DNA from 4 places in the Streptomyces sp. BHT-5-2 genome. Region 3 is predicted to be linked to each of the others. Evidence: riboswitches for the same ligand, from Rfam matches in the RefSeq annotation. Region 3 holds a riboswitch; each other region holds the start of a gene.
The links. Region 3 has a riboswitch for cobalamin ahead of cobN (cobaltochelatase subunit CobN). Riboswitches for the same ligand answer to the same signal wherever they lie in the genome.
Positions count from the first base shown of each region.

Region 1: it holds a riboswitch for cobalamin, as region 3 does, so the genes downstream of both, K2224_RS27615 (HoxN/HupN/NixA family nickel/cobalt transporter) here and cobN (cobaltochelatase subunit CobN) in region 3, are expected to answer to the same signal.
Region 2: it holds a riboswitch for cobalamin, as region 3 does, so the genes downstream of both, metE (5-methyltetrahydropteroyltriglutamate--homocysteine S-methyltransferase) here and cobN (cobaltochelatase subunit CobN) in region 3, are expected to answer to the same signal.
Region 4: it holds a riboswitch for cobalamin, as region 3 does, so the genes downstream of both, K2224_RS25115 (cobalamin biosynthesis protein) here and cobN (cobaltochelatase subunit CobN) in region 3, are expected to answer to the same signal.

Region 1 is NZ_CP081496.1:6,235,277-6,238,743, reverse strand. It holds gene K2224_RS27620 (VOC family protein) at 96-596, shown strand; gene K2224_RS27615 (HoxN/HupN/NixA family nickel/cobalt transporter) at 734-2,005, opposite strand; cobalamin riboswitch at 2,036-2,249, opposite strand; gene K2224_RS27610 (alpha/beta fold hydrolase) at 2,320-3,168, opposite strand; gene K2224_RS27605 (MarR family winged helix-turn-helix transcriptional regulator) at 3,165-3,467, opposite strand, start outside.
Region 2 is NZ_CP081496.1:4,195,402-4,198,868, reverse strand. It holds gene metE (5-methyltetrahydropteroyltriglutamate--homocysteine S-methyltransferase) at 1-1,569, opposite strand, end outside; cobalamin riboswitch at 1,733-1,953, opposite strand; gene K2224_RS18605 (aminoglycoside phosphotransferase family protein) at 2,066-2,992, shown strand; gene K2224_RS18600 (sensor histidine kinase KdpD) at 3,033-3,467, opposite strand, start outside.
Region 3 is NZ_CP081496.1:1,361,027-1,364,493, forward strand. It holds gene cobN (cobaltochelatase subunit CobN) at 1-1,941, opposite strand, end outside; cobalamin riboswitch at 1,974-2,126, opposite strand; gene cobG (precorrin-3B synthase) at 2,211-3,467, shown strand, end outside.
Region 4 is NZ_CP081496.1:5,663,006-5,666,472, forward strand. It holds gene K2224_RS25105 (inorganic phosphate transporter) at 1-874, shown strand, start outside; gene K2224_RS25110 (hypothetical protein) at 913-1,146, shown strand; cobalamin riboswitch at 1,370-1,506, shown strand; gene K2224_RS25115 (cobalamin biosynthesis protein) at 1,636-2,601, shown strand; gene K2224_RS25120 (cobyric acid synthase) at 2,598-3,467, shown strand, end outside.

The sequences.
Region 1 (3,467 bases), 4.9 Mb from region 3:
CGGGTAGGCTTGAGGGAGACTTGAATGTTCAAGTAAATTGATGGGTGGTTCGTCGGCGGTGGGTGGTGGCCGGCGCGATGGGAGATGGAGGGTTGATGTCTGTTCGGCGGCTCAATCATGCGGTGCTGTACATCCGTGAGGTGGCGCGGTCGGTGGCGTTCTACACCGAGGTGCTGGGGTTCACGGTCGACGTGGAGATTCCGGGGCGGGCGGCCTTCCTGAGCGCGCCCGGTTCGCACAACGACCACGATCTGGGGCTGTTCGCGGTGGGGCCGGACGCGCCCGGGCCGGAGCGCGGCCGGATCGGGCTGTACCACCTGGCCTGGGAGGTCGGGACGCTGGGCGATCTGGCGGCGATCGCGGCGCAGTTGCGGGAGCGGGATGCGCTGGTGGGCACCAGCGATCACCTGGTCTCCAAGTCGCTCTACGCCCGGGACCCGGACGGCAACGAGTTCGAGGTGATGTGGCGGGTGCCGCGGGAGGACTGGCCGGGACCGGATGTGGCGGACCGGCTTCGGCCGCTCGATCTGGCGGCGGCGATGGAGCGCTGGGGCCCGGATCTGTTGACGGGCGCGGCGGCCGGATCGGCCACCTGAGGAGTCGGGCGGCGGGCGTCTCAACGTCACGGATGGCAGGCAGCGGCAGGCGCGGGTCGCGGAATGTGGTGCGGATGAGGCGGTGCGGCCCGTCCCTTCGATGGAGGGGCGGGCCGCGATTCGGTGGGTGGGGGCGGCTATGGGGTGGTGTCGGGTTCGTCGGTGCGCGGGGTTGGGGTGGTGGGCTCGGTGGCTTGGGTGGTCTTGGCGACCTGGGCGACCTCGGTGGGCTCGGTAGTCGGGGTGGGCTCGGCAGGCTCGGTGGTTGATGTGCGGGTGGCCCAGCGTTTTTCGACGCCGCCGAAGCGCCAGTACGCCAGTGCCGCGGCCCACACCACGACGAACAGGCCGACGATGACGAAGCCCACGTTGTCCAGGTCGAGGGCGGAGATCCCCGAGGTCAGCGGGTCGTCGAGGCCGAGCTTGTCGTGCAGGACGGTCACCAGCTCGATGGTGCCGACGAGGAACGCGACCGCGATCGACAGGCCGGTGATGGTGAGGTTGTAGTAGACCTTGCGCACCGGGTTGGCGAACGCCCACTGGTACGCGAAGTTCATGAACGTGCCGTCGAGGGTGTCGAACAGGCTCATCCCGGCGGCGAACAGCAGCGGCAGGCACACGATCGCGTACCAGGGCAGGCCCGCCGCGGCGCCGCTGCCCGCCATCACCATCAGCGTCACCTCGGTCGCGGTGTCGAAGCCGATGCCGAAGAGGAAGCCGAGCGGGAACATCTGCCCCGGGCGGCTGATGGACTTGGTGAGGCGGCCGAGAATCCGGTTCATGAAGCCCCGGGAATCCAGGTGCTGTTCCAGCTCCTGCTCGTCGTACGCGCCCGACCGCATCGCCCGGAAGACCTTCAGGATGCCCACCAGGGCGATCAGGTTGAGGGCGGCGATGAGGTAGAGGAAGGTGCCGGAGACGGTCGTGCCGACCACGCCGAGCGTCTGGTGCGTACGGGAGTTGTCGTCCATCAGCGCGCCGGCGAGCTGGGCGCCGCCCGACACCAGCGCGGCCATCACGACGACCACGCTGGAGTGGCCGAGGGCGAACCAGAAGCCCACCGAGACCGGCCGTTTGCCGTCGGCCATCAGCTTGCGGGTGGTGTTGTCGATCGCCGCGATGTGGTCGGCGTCGAAGGCGTGCCGCATGCCCAGGGTGTATGCGGTGATGCCGAGCCCGGCGCCGAACACCTGGCTGCCGACCGTGTAGTGGCCCGGCACGACCAGGAGGAAGAGCACACCGAAGGCGACGATGTGCAGCGCGGCGATCACGGCCATCAGGCCGGCGGTGCGGACGGTGTCGCGGCGTTGCCAGCGGAACGATCCCGGGGGTCCGGGTATGCCGAGGCGGGGGGTGGGGGTGTTGTGGGGGGAAGGGGAATTGTCCTGCGTGTCAGTGGACAGGGCCATGCGGCCATCACGCTCCAGCACCTCGTGGATCACTTCGTGAGATGCCGTGGCCGGTCTCCTGGCTTACGGGTATCCGCGTCCGCCCCGCCTTCCCGGCCGCAGGCTGCGGTCAGTGGCGCCGTACGCGCACGGGGCGCGCACACGGGGGCGGAAACTCCCCGATCACAGTGGCGAGGGCCGCGCCGGCCTGGGACACGAAGGTCCTGCACCGGTCTTCCCGAACACCACGGCCCGGTCACTGTAGCCGTCATGGCCGGGAACCGGCCATGACGGCCCCGCCCCGGGCGGCCGACCGGAGCGGGGGCGGGCCGAGTTCAGAGCTCCAGGGACGACAGGAAGGCGTGCAGTTCCTGGTCGAAGCGCGGGGTGTTCTCGAGGTTGACCATGTGACCGGCGGCCGGGACGCGTATGCGGCGGGCGCCCGGGACCTGTAGCGCTATGGCGTGCGCGTTGGCCGAAATGTCGGTGGAGTCGAGGTCGCCGTCGAGGACGGCGGTGGGCACCCGTATCTCGCCCAGGCGGTCCGCGGCGCCGACCTCCAGCGGCATACCGGCCCCCAGGCCGTCGGCGTGCACCTCGACATTGGCGGACGCGGAGGCGCGCATCCGCTCCCGGAAGCCCGGGTGCATGGCGGCCGGCGCGCGATACGGCCCGTCCACCCACATCCGCAGGAAGTGCTCCACATAGCGCTCCGCGCCGTCCGCCTCGCCGATCGCGGCGACCTGCTCCCGGATGTGCTCCAGGATGAAGGGGTCGGTGAAGGTGCGGCCGCTGAGCCCGGGCGCGGCCAGGAAGAGGGCGGACACCCGGGACGGGTGGGCGAGCGCGGCGTCCAGCGCGATCCGGGAGCCGTGCGAGAGGCCGACGAGGACGGCCCGGGGTATGTCGAGCGCGTCCAGCAGGGCCACCAGATCGTCGTGGTTGGCCCAGTCGCCGGTCACCGTGGAGGAGAGGCCGTGGCCGCGGGAGTCGTAGCGGACCACCCGCAGGCCGGAGTTGACCAGCCAGGCGAACTGCTCGTCCCACATGTGCTGGTCGAGCATTCCGCCGTGCAGCAGTACCACCGCGGGCCCCGAGCCGGCCGTCTCGTAGAACAGCTCGCCGTCGTCGATCGGTACGGTGCCGTTGTCGATCTCGGACCATGCCTGGAACTCGTGGGTCATTCTGCGGGACCTTCTGTGGGCGTCGGGCGGTCGGTCGGGTGGGCGGGCGCCGCTGGTCGGTGCCCGGTTGCGGGCGATATCGCGGCCTGTGTGGCGTCCAGGGCGGTGGCATCCTGCTTTTCGGGATTGCCGCTTTCCTCCGGGGGAACGCGCGAGCCGTCCGCCAAGTGCCGGAATTCCTCGCCGAGCCGGTCCAGGACCCGCAGCGCCGTGCGGACCTCACCGGTCGACAGGTCGGTCAGCCCGCGGCGGAGTTCCGCCGCCTCGGCGTCCTGTATCCCGCGCATCACCTCCGTGCC
Region 2 (3,467 bases), 2.8 Mb from region 3:
CCAGCCGTGCCGGGTGGCCAGGTAGCCGGTCAGCTGCTCGGCGAAGTACTGGACCATGTCGTTGCGTTCGGGCTCGCCGTGCACCAGCACATCCAGGCCGGCCTTCTCCTGGAACGAGATCACCGCCTGGATCTCGGCCCTGATGCGCGCCTCGTAGCCCGCCGGGTCGATCCGGCCCGCGCGCAGATCGGCCCGCGCGGCCCGCAGCTCGTCGGTCTGCGGGAAGGAGCCGATGGTGGTGGTCGGCAGCAGCGGCAGGCCCAGGTGCGCGCGCTGCGCGGCGGCCCGCTCGGCATAGGGCTGGGGGCGGCGGGCGTCGGCCTCCGTGACGGCGGCGGCACGGGCCCGTACGGCCGGGTCGTGGGTGATCGGCGAGGCCGCGCGGGAGGCCAGGTCGGCCCGGTTGGCGGCCAGTTCGGCGGCGATCGTGTCGGTGCCCTGGGCGAGGCCCCGGGCGAGGGTGACCGCCTCCGCGGTCTTCTGCTTCGCGAAGGCCAGCCAGCGCAGGATCTGCGGCTGGATCTCCCGCTCGGCCGCCGCGTCCAGCGGCACATGGAGCAGCGAGCAGGAGGCGGACACATCGACCCGGTCGGCCAGGCCGAGCAAAGTGCCCAGGGTGGACAGCGACTTCTCCAGGTCGTTGACCCAGATGTTGCGGCCGTTGACCACTCCCGCGACCAGCCGCTTGCCGGGCAGTCCGCCGACGGCGGCGAGGTCGTCCAGGTTGGCGCCGGCGGCCCCGGTGAAGTCCAGCGCAAGCCCGTCCACGGGGGCCTTGGCCAGCACCGGAAGCGCCGCGCCGAGCCGGTCGAAGTACGAGGCGACCAGCAGCTTCGGGCGGTTGGGGAGGGCACCGAGGTCGCGGTAGGCGCGCTCGGCGGCGTTCAGTTCGGCGGGCGCGCGGTCCTGCACGAGGGCCGGTTCGTCGAGCTGCACCCACTCGGCGCCGGCCGCGCGCAGATCGGCGAGGACCTCGGCGTACACCGGCAGCAGCCGGTCCAGCAGGGTCAGCGGGTCGAAGTCCGCGGGCACGCCCGGCGCGGGCTTGGCGAGCAGGAGGTAGGTGACCGGGCCGACGAGCACGGGCCGCGCGGTGAGGCCGAGCGCGAGCGCCTCGGCCAGCTCCGCGACCTGCTTGGTCGGGTCGGCCGTGAACACGGTGTCCGGGCCCAGCTCCGGCACCAGGTAGTGGTAGTTGGTGTCGAACCACTTGGTCATCTCCAGGGGCGCCACGTCCTGCGTGCCGCGCGCCATGGCGAAGTAGCCCTCCAGGGCGTCGGCCGCCACGGCGGCGCGGTGCCGGGCGGGGATCGCGCCCACCATGACGGTGGTGTCCAGGACGTGGTCGTAGTACGAGAAGTCACCGGTCGGCACCTCGTGGATGCCGGCCTCGGCGAGCTGCCGCCAGTTGGTGCGGCGCAGTTCGACGGCCGTGGCGCGGAGGGCGTCCGCGGTGACGCGGCCCTTCCAGTAGCCCTCGACGGCCTTCTTGAGTTCCCGGCGCCGGCCCTGCCGGGGGTAGCCGTACACGGTGGCCCGTGCTGCCGCGACTGCGGACTTGGTGGTCACGGAGATCTCCTTCGCGAGATGGATCCCTGAGATCCCGGGGACGGGACGAGAGCGCGAAGGGCGACGCACCGGGCGGTGTGGGCGTGCGCGACACGGCACGATCGTCCGCCTGGTATGAACGCCGACCCGCCCTCGAGGTCACCGGGATGTCCGCGCACGAATCGTTCGCGCACGGGCAGTTGGCAGGTCTTCGGACTCGCGGGCACGTCCTCCTATGAGGACACCTACTGGCCGTCGCTTCCCGGACCCCGTACCTCGGGTCCAGTGCGTATGACGGCGGTCGTTCCCGCTCACCGCTGCGGGGCAGTCCCGGATTCCCACCGGGTTCCCTCTTACGACGCTCCCGTCTGGCGGACGGGGCGAACCAGCTGCACTGATCACCTTAGAGGGTGCGGGAGCCCGATGGGGCGTCGAGTCCACGATCCGGAGGAGCCCGGCGGCCGACGGCGGGAAATCCGGGTGCCCGGGACGAGGCAGTGTGGTTGGGTCGATTCCCATGCGCTCCCGACCGCCCTTTCCCAGTGACGACGTCATCGCGGACACGGTCGCCGCACACTGGCTGCCCGAGAACGCGAAGGTCACCGAGGCCGGCTATCTGCCCTGGGGATTCGGTGCCCATCACTGGCGGATCTCCGGCGGTGGCACGACCCTGTTCGTCACCCTGGACCAGTTGGCGCCCCGGCACACCGCGGCATCGCTGGAAGCGGCCTATGCGGGGGCCGCCGCGCTGGCCGCCGGCGGACTGGCGGCGGTGTGCGCACCGCTGCCGCGACGATCCGGCCGGTTCACCGTCGCCGTCGCGGACGGCGCCCTGAGCGTGACGCCGTGGCTGGCCGGGCGCACGCCGACCGAAGCGGAGGCCCGCGAGCCCGCCCACCTCGGCGAAGTCACCGCCGCACTGGCCGCGTTGCACGGCACCGAGCCGCCGAACGGCCTGCCTGCCTGGGCCCCGCAGGTCGGCCCCGCGTTCGCCGACGAGGTGCGGGCCCGCACCGCCCGGCCCTGGACGACCGGCCCGCTGGGGGAGGAGGCACGGCACGCGATCGCCGCCCGCGTCGACGCCGTCCGGCACTGGACGGCGCGTTACCACCAACTGGCCGGGAGTGCGCTCGCCCACCGCGACCGTTGGGTGCCGACGCACGGTGAGCCGCACCACGCCAACCAACTCGTCGGCCCCTTCGGGCTGCGTCTGGTCGACTGGGAATCGCTGGCCCTCGCCCCGCGCGAGCGGGACTACGGGGATCTGCTCGCCGCCGGCGCGGAGGTGCCGCACGATCCGGCGCTGCTGGAGTTGTTCGCCCTCGACTGGCGACTGTCCGAGATCTCCGCGTACACCGACTGGTTCGCCGCGCCCCACCTGGGCAACGACGACGACCACACGGCGCTGGAAGGGCTGCGGGAGGAACTGGCCGTCCCCGACTGAGCCGGATCCGGGCGGCCGGCGGATGCCTGGCCCGTGCGGCTCAGCCCGCCGCCGGCAGATGGACCTCGAAGCGGCAACCGCCAGGCACGTTGCGCACCGCCGCGCGGCCCTGATGGGCCTCGACGATGCCGCGGACGATGGCCAGGCCCAGGCCCGCACCGGCGGGCGGGGTCCGGGCGTCGGTGCCGCGCCAACCGGTGTCGAAGACCCGGGGCAGGTCCGCCGTCGGGATCCCGCCGCACCCGTCGGTGACGGACAGCACCACACCGGTGTCCTGCCGACGGGCGGAGACCGCGACGGTGCCGTCGGCGGGGGTCCGGCGGATGGCGTTGACCAGCAGATTGGCCAGCACCCGGGACATCTCGCGGCCGTCGACCTCGACCGGCACCCGTTCGACGCCGTCCCCGACGAGCCGTACGCCGTGTTCCCTGGCCAGCGCGTCGGCGCCGGCGATGGCGTCGCCGACGAGGTCGTA
Region 3 (3,467 bases):
GTCGTCGAAGCCGTCGTCGTCGGGGCGCTCCTCCAGGCCCAGGTCGTGGTCGAGCTTGGCGGCCTGGATGAGGGTCCAGATCTGCGCGCGGATGGCGGGCAGCTTGGCCGGGTCCATCGAGGAGATCGCGGCGTACTCGTCGAGCAGCTGCTCCAGGCGCGCGATGTCGCCGTAGGAGTCGGCGCGGGCCATCGGCGGGACGAGGTGGTCGACGAGGGTGGCGTGCACCCGGCGCTTGGCCTGGGTGCCCTCGCCCGGGTCGTTGACCAGGAACGGGTAGACGAGCGGGAGGTCGCCGAGCGCCGCGTCCGGGCCGCAGGCGGCGGAGAGTCCGGCGTTCTTGCCGGGCAGCCACTCCAGGTTGCCGTGCTTGCCGAGGTGGACCATGGCGTCGGCGCCGAAGCCGCCGTCGGCGGTGGGCGCGGCGATCCAGCGGTAGGCCGCCAAGTAGTGGTGGGACGGCGGCAGATCGGGGTCGTGGTAGATCGCGATCGGGTTCTCGCCGAAGCCGCGCGGCGGCTGGATGAGGATCAGCAGATTGCCGCGGCGCAGGGCGGCCAGCACGATGTCGCCCTCGGGGTTCCGACTGCGGTCGACGAACATCTCGCCGGGCGGCGGGCCCCAGTGCTCCTCGACGGACTCGCGCAGCTCCTGCGGCAGCGTGGCGTACCAGCGGCGGTAGTCGGCGGCGGGGATGCGGACGGGGTTGCGGGCCAGCTGTTCCTCGGTCAGCCACTCCTGGTCGTGGCCGCCGGCCTCGATGAGGGCGTAGATCAGCTCGTCGCCGTCGCCGGACGCGAGGCCGGGCACCGGCTCGTCGCCGAAGTCGTAGCCCTCGGCGCGGAGGCGGCGCAGTAGTTCGACGGCGCTGGCCGGGGTGTCCAGGCCGACCGCGTTGCCGATCCGGGAGTGCTTGGTGGGGTAGGCGGAGAGCACCAGTGCCAGCCGCTTCTCGGCGGCCGGGATGTGCCGCAGCCTGGCGTGCCGGACGGCGATCCCGGCGACCCGGGCGGCCCGCTCGGCGTCGGCGACGTAGACCGGGAGGCCGTCCTCGTCGATCTCCTTGAAGGAGAACGGCACGGTGATCAGCCGCCCGTCGAACTCCGGCACGGCGATCTGCGAGGCGGCGTCGAGCGGGGAGAGGCCCTCGTCGTTCTCCTCCCACGCGGCGCGCGACCCGGTCAGGCAGAGCGCCTGGAGGATCGGCACGTCCAGGGCGGCCAGTGCCCCCGCGTCCCAGGACTCGTCGTCGCCGCCCGCGGACGCCTCGGCGGGCCTGGTGCCGCCCGCGGCGAGGACGGTGGTGACGATGGCGTCGGCCGCGCGCAGCTCCTCGATCAGCTCCGGCTCGGGGGACCGCAGCGAGGCGACGAACCGCGGCAGCGGGCGGCCGCCGGCGCGCTCGATCTGGTCGCACAGGTCGTGGACGAAGCGGGTGTTGCCGCTCATGTGGTGGGCGCGGTAGTAGAGCACCGCCACCGTCGGGCCGGCCGCCTCCGTCTCGGCGCGCTCCAGCGGGCCCCAGGACGGCGCGGCCGCGGGCGGTTCGAAGCCGTGGCCGGTGAGCAGGACGGTGTCGCTGAGGAAGCGGGCCAGCTGGGAGAGGTTGGCCGGGCCGCCGTGCGCGAGGTAGGCGTGCGCCTCTGCGGCGATGCCGACGGGGACCGTGGACGCCTCCATGAGCTGGGCGTCGGGGGCCTGTTCGCCGGTGAGCACGACGACCGGGCGGTGCTGGTCCGCGGCCAGCAGCACGTCCAGGCCGTCCTCCCAGGCACGGAGACCGCCGAGGAGGCGGACGACGACGAGGTCGGCGCCCTCCAGGAGGCCGGGGAGTTCGGCGGCGTCGAGGCGGGCGGGGTTGGCGAGCCGGTACGGCACGGGGCCGGTGGCCGCACGTGCGCTGAGCAGGTCGGTGTCGGAGGTCGACAGCAGCAGAATCACGGCGCAGCCCTTCCTCGGGGTGTCCACGCCCCGGGTGGTCGTATGGACGGCGGGAGTTCCTGGCTCACCCGGTGGTGGCCGGGTTCACAGTGGCGGGACCGCGCCGGATTCTCACCGGGCTTCCTCCCTTGGCGCCGTCGCTGGCGTCCGGCGGGTCAGCCGACCCGCCGACCTGCATAGTAAGGGCTGCCGCCGGACCGCGGGAGCGGGCCTCCGCAGCCGTCCCGCCGGACCCCCTCGCCCCGGTTCCGGGCGCCACCGACGTAGGTATGCTCGCCGCCATGCCGCCCACCCCCGCACCCCGCCCCGACCGGCCCGGACCGCCGGTTCGGGACCGCGGTGACGCCTGCCCGGGAGCACTGCGACTGCACTCCGCAGCCGACGGGCAGCTGGCCCGAGTGCGGCTTCCCGCCGGCGACTTGACGGTGCGCCAGGCGCGCGCGCTGGCGGACGTCGCGGACCGGCTCGGCGACGGCCACCTCTCGCTCACCTCCCGCGGCAACGTCGAACTGCGCGGTCTGCCCGACGGCTGCGGGCAGGCCCTCGCCGGTCTGCTCGCCGACGCCGGGCTGCTGCCGTCCGTCCGCCATGAGCGGATCCGCAATGTGCTGGCCTCGCCGCTGGCCGGACTGGACCGGCACACCCCCTCCGACGTGCGGTTGTGGGCCCGGAGCCTGGACGCGCTGCTGTGCGCGAGCGAGTCGGCGACGGCGCTCTCGGGCCGTTTCCTGTTCGTCCTCGACGACGGGCGGGGCGATGTGGCGGGCCTGAGCGGCGATGTGACCTTGCTCGCAGAATCCGGCCGGCGGGCCCCGGCGGACACCGCGTACGCGCCGGGCGCCGCGTCCGGGTACGGCGCGTTGCTGCGGGTCGGCGACGAGCGGGCGGTGCTGCGGATCGCGGCGGACGACGTCCCGCGGGCGGCGCTGACCGCCGCCGAGGTCTTCCTGGCCGCCGCCGCGGAGGGCGGCAACGGCGCCTGGCGGGTCCGCGAACTGCCCGCCGGACGCCCGCTGACCGCCCGGGAGGTGGAGCGCGCGCTGCGGGCCGCGGGGATCGCCGCGGAGCAAGCGGACTCCGCCGGCCCGGCACCGGACGTTCCGTACGCCGATGCCACCGCCCCGGGCGCGGTCGAGGGGTCCGACGGGCGATGCGCCGTCGTGGCCCTGGCGCCGCTCGGCCGGCTGTCCGTGACCCAGTGGCGGTTGCTGGCCTCGATCGCCGCCGACGACGGCCGCGGTGCGCTGCGCCTCACGCCCTGGCGCGGCATCGTCGTCCCCGGCCTGCCCACCGCCCTGGCCGCCCGCAGGCTGACCGATCTGGCCGCCGCCGGACTGGTCACCGACCCCGACTCCCCCTGGCGCCGGGTCACCGCCTGCACGGGCCTGCCCGGCTGTGCCAAGTCCCGCAGGGACGTGCGGAGCGATGCGGCGGCCTCGCTCGCCGTGGGCCGACCGGTCCCGGCAGACGCCTCCCAAGTGCCCGCCGGACTGCCCGTCCACTGGTCGGGCTGCGAACGGCGTTGC
Region 4 (3,467 bases), 4.3 Mb from region 3:
CGTGGTGATGAAGGTCCTGATCCCGGCGGTGGCCGCGCCGTTCGTCGCGGGGCTCGCCGCGATGGCGGCGACCCGGCTCACCTACCGGCTGACCCGCGGCCGCGCCGAGGAGGACACCGCCAAGGGCTACCGCGCCGGGCAGATCGCCTCGGCGGCGCTGGTCTCGCTGGCCCACGGCACCAACGACGCGCAGAAGACGATGGGCGTGATCACCCTCGCGCTGATCACCGGCGGGGTCGTCGCCCCGCACTCCGACCCGCCGCTGTGGGTGATCGCCTCCGCCGGCCTGGCCATCGCGCTCGGCACCTACCTGGGCGGCTGGCGGATCATCCGCACGATGGGCAAGGGCATCACCGACATCCGGCCGCCGCAGGGCTTCGCCGCCCAGACGGGCGCGGCGGCCACCATCCTGGCCTCCTCCCACCTCGGTTTCGCGCTCTCCACCACCCAGGTCTGCTCGGGCGCCGTGATGGGCTCCGGGCTGGGCCGCAAGGGCGGCGTGGTGCGCTGGTCCACAGCCGGACGGATGGTCGTGGCCTGGGGGCTGACGCTGCCGGCCGCCGGCCTGGTCTCCGCGGGGGCCGCGTTCCTCGCCGACCAGGGCACCTGGGGCGTGGCCGCGGTCGCCGTCCTGGCGCTGGCGATCTGCGGCGGCATCTGGGCGGCCTCCCGGCGCAAGCCGGTGGACCACACCAACGTCAACGAGGGTCCGGCGGCGGAGCCGGCCGGGGTCGTCACCACGGCGCTGCAGACCGTCTCCCCTCCCCCTGCGGGCCCGGTCGCCGCGGTGGCCACCGCCCCGGCAGCCGCCGACGCGGACGGCGCGGCCGTTGCCGCCCAGGCCCCCGCCCGGCCCGCGACGGCCACCTCCTGACCGCCGACCGCCCGTTCCAAAGGACCTAAGGACTACGAATGCACATCGACTGGGCAGCTCTCGGCCAGGTCTTCGGCGTCAGCCTCGCGGTGACGGTGGGGATCGTGGGCCTGTTCACCGTCGGGATCGTGGGGACCTCCCGCAAGCCGGCCGCGGACGGCCAGGGAGCGGCCACGGCACCGGCCGCCGGGGCACGCGCCGGGGCGCTGGCGGCCTTCGCGCTGTGCGCGGCGGCGGTGGGGTACGGGATCTATCTGATCGTCGCCGCCTGAGACCGGCGCCGGCGGATCCGGCGGTGGACGGGGCGTTCGGTGGGCGCGGCAGCAGCCGCGGCCGCCGGGCGCCCCGTCCGCGTGTCCGGCCGGGGGCCGGTGCGCCGGCGGCCGCCCTGTGGTCTTGGCCACAGGTCCGGCGGCGGGGCTGCGGAGCAGGTCAAGGGCGAGTTGACGGGCCTTCGCGGACCGTGGTGGACTGCCCGGGCCAATCGGCGACAGCAGAGGAAGTCCGGTGCGAATCCGGCGCGGTCCCGCCACTGTCACCGGGGAGCGCTCCTCCAGCGAGGGCCACGGTCCGTAGTACTCCGTACGGGCGGGAAGGCCGGGGGCGGCGCCGATCCGGGAGCCAGGAGACTCTGGTCGCCGTCGCGTCGAGCCAGGGCGAGGACCCTGAGTGAGGACATATCGCCATGCCCGGCTGCCCGTCGAGAGCCCCGATTCCCGCTGCCGCAGGACCCGTTCACGGACGGCCGGCGGCCTGATCCGATGCGCGGCGAACACGCGGGATATGCGTGCGGCGCGGCCCTCGGCTTCCTCGGTGACCTGATCGCGGCGGACCCGCGGCGCGGCCATCCGGTGGCCGCGTTCGGCCGGGCCGCGAGCGCCGTCGAACGCCGGCTGTGGCGCGACCACCGGGGCCACGGGGCGGTGCACACCGTGCTGTGCGCGGGCGGCGCGGCCGCCGGCGCCGCACTGCTGGAGCGCGCCCTGAGACACCGTCCGGGCGCCCGTACGGCGCTGACCGCGGCCGCGGTGTGGGCCGTACTGGGCGGCACCTCGCTGGGCCGGGAGGCGCGCGCCGTGGGCGGGGCGCTGGCCGTCGGCGATCTGGAGGTGGCGCGGGAGCGGCTGCCGCATCTGTGCGGGCGCGATCCGCAGGCGCTGGACGGGCCGCAGATGGCCCGCGCGGTGGTGGAGTCGGTCGCCGAGAACACCTCGGACGCCGTGGTGGGCGCCCTGGTGTGGGGCGCGCTGGGCGGGGTGCCCGGTCTGGTGGCGTTCCGCGCGGTCAACACCCTGGACGCGATGGTCGGTCACCGGTCGCCGCGCTACCGGCGGTTCGGCTGGGCGGCGGCCCGTCTCGACGACGTGGCCGGCTGGCCGGGCGCGCGGCTGACCGCGGCGCTGGCGGTGCTGGTGGGCCCGGACCGGCGCGGTGCGCTGCGGGCCTGGCGGGCGGACGGTGCGGCGCACCCGAGCCCCAACGCGGGCCCGGTGGAGGCGTCGTTCGCGGGCGCGCTGGGCGTCCGGCTGGGCGGCACCCTGGCGTACGGCGGGCGGGTGGAACACCGGCCGGTGCTCAACGGCGGGGCGCGGCCACCGGCGGTGGCCGACATCGAGCGGGCGGTGCGGCTGTCCCGGCGGGTGGGTCTGCTGGCGCTGGGCGTCACGGTGGCCGGCCGGCTGGCGGCGGGCGCGCTGCGGCGCGGGAACGGGAAGGGGACGCGGTGAGCGGGCAGGGGAAGGCGGCCGGGACGGCCGTGGGCGGCGGGCTGTTGGTGGCCGGGACGACATCCGACGCGGGCAAGAGCGTGGTGACCGCCGGCATCTGCCGCTGGCTGGTCCGGCAGGGCATCTCGGTGGCGCCCTTCAAGGCGCAGAACATGTCGCTGAACTCGTTCGTGACCCGGGAGGGCGCGGAGATCGGCCGGGCGCAGGCGATGCAGGCGGCCGCGGCGCGGATCGAGCCGACCGCCCTGATGAACCCGGTGCTGCTCAAGCCGGGCAGCGACCGCAGCAGCCAGGTGGTGCTGCTGGGGAAGCCGGTGGGCGAGCTGAGTGCGCGCGGCTACCACGCCGGCCGGCAGGAGCAGTTGCTGGGCACCGTGACGGACTGCCTGGCGGAGTTGCGCCGTACCCACGACGCGGTGATCTGCGAGGGCGCCGGCAGCCCGGCCGAGATCAACCTGCGGCGCACCGACATCGTCAACATGGGCATCGCCCGGGCGGCGCGGATCCCGGTCGTGGTGGTCGGCGACATCGACCGCGGCGGGGTCTTCGCGTCGTTCTTCGGCACCACCGCGCTGCTGTCGGCCGAGGACCAGGAGCTGGTCGCCGGCTACCTCGTCAACAAGTTCCGCGGCGATGTGACGCTGCTGGAACCGGGCCTTGCGATGCTGCGCGGGCTCACCGGGCGGGCCACGTACGGCGTCCTGCCGTACACGCACGGGCTGGGCATCGACGAGGAGGACGGACTGAGGGTGTCGCTGCGCGGCGCGGTCCGCGAGTCGGTGGTGGCGCCGCCGGCCGGCGAGGACGTCCTGCGCGTGGCGGTCTGCGCGGTGCCGCTGATGTCCAACTTCACCGACGTGGACGCG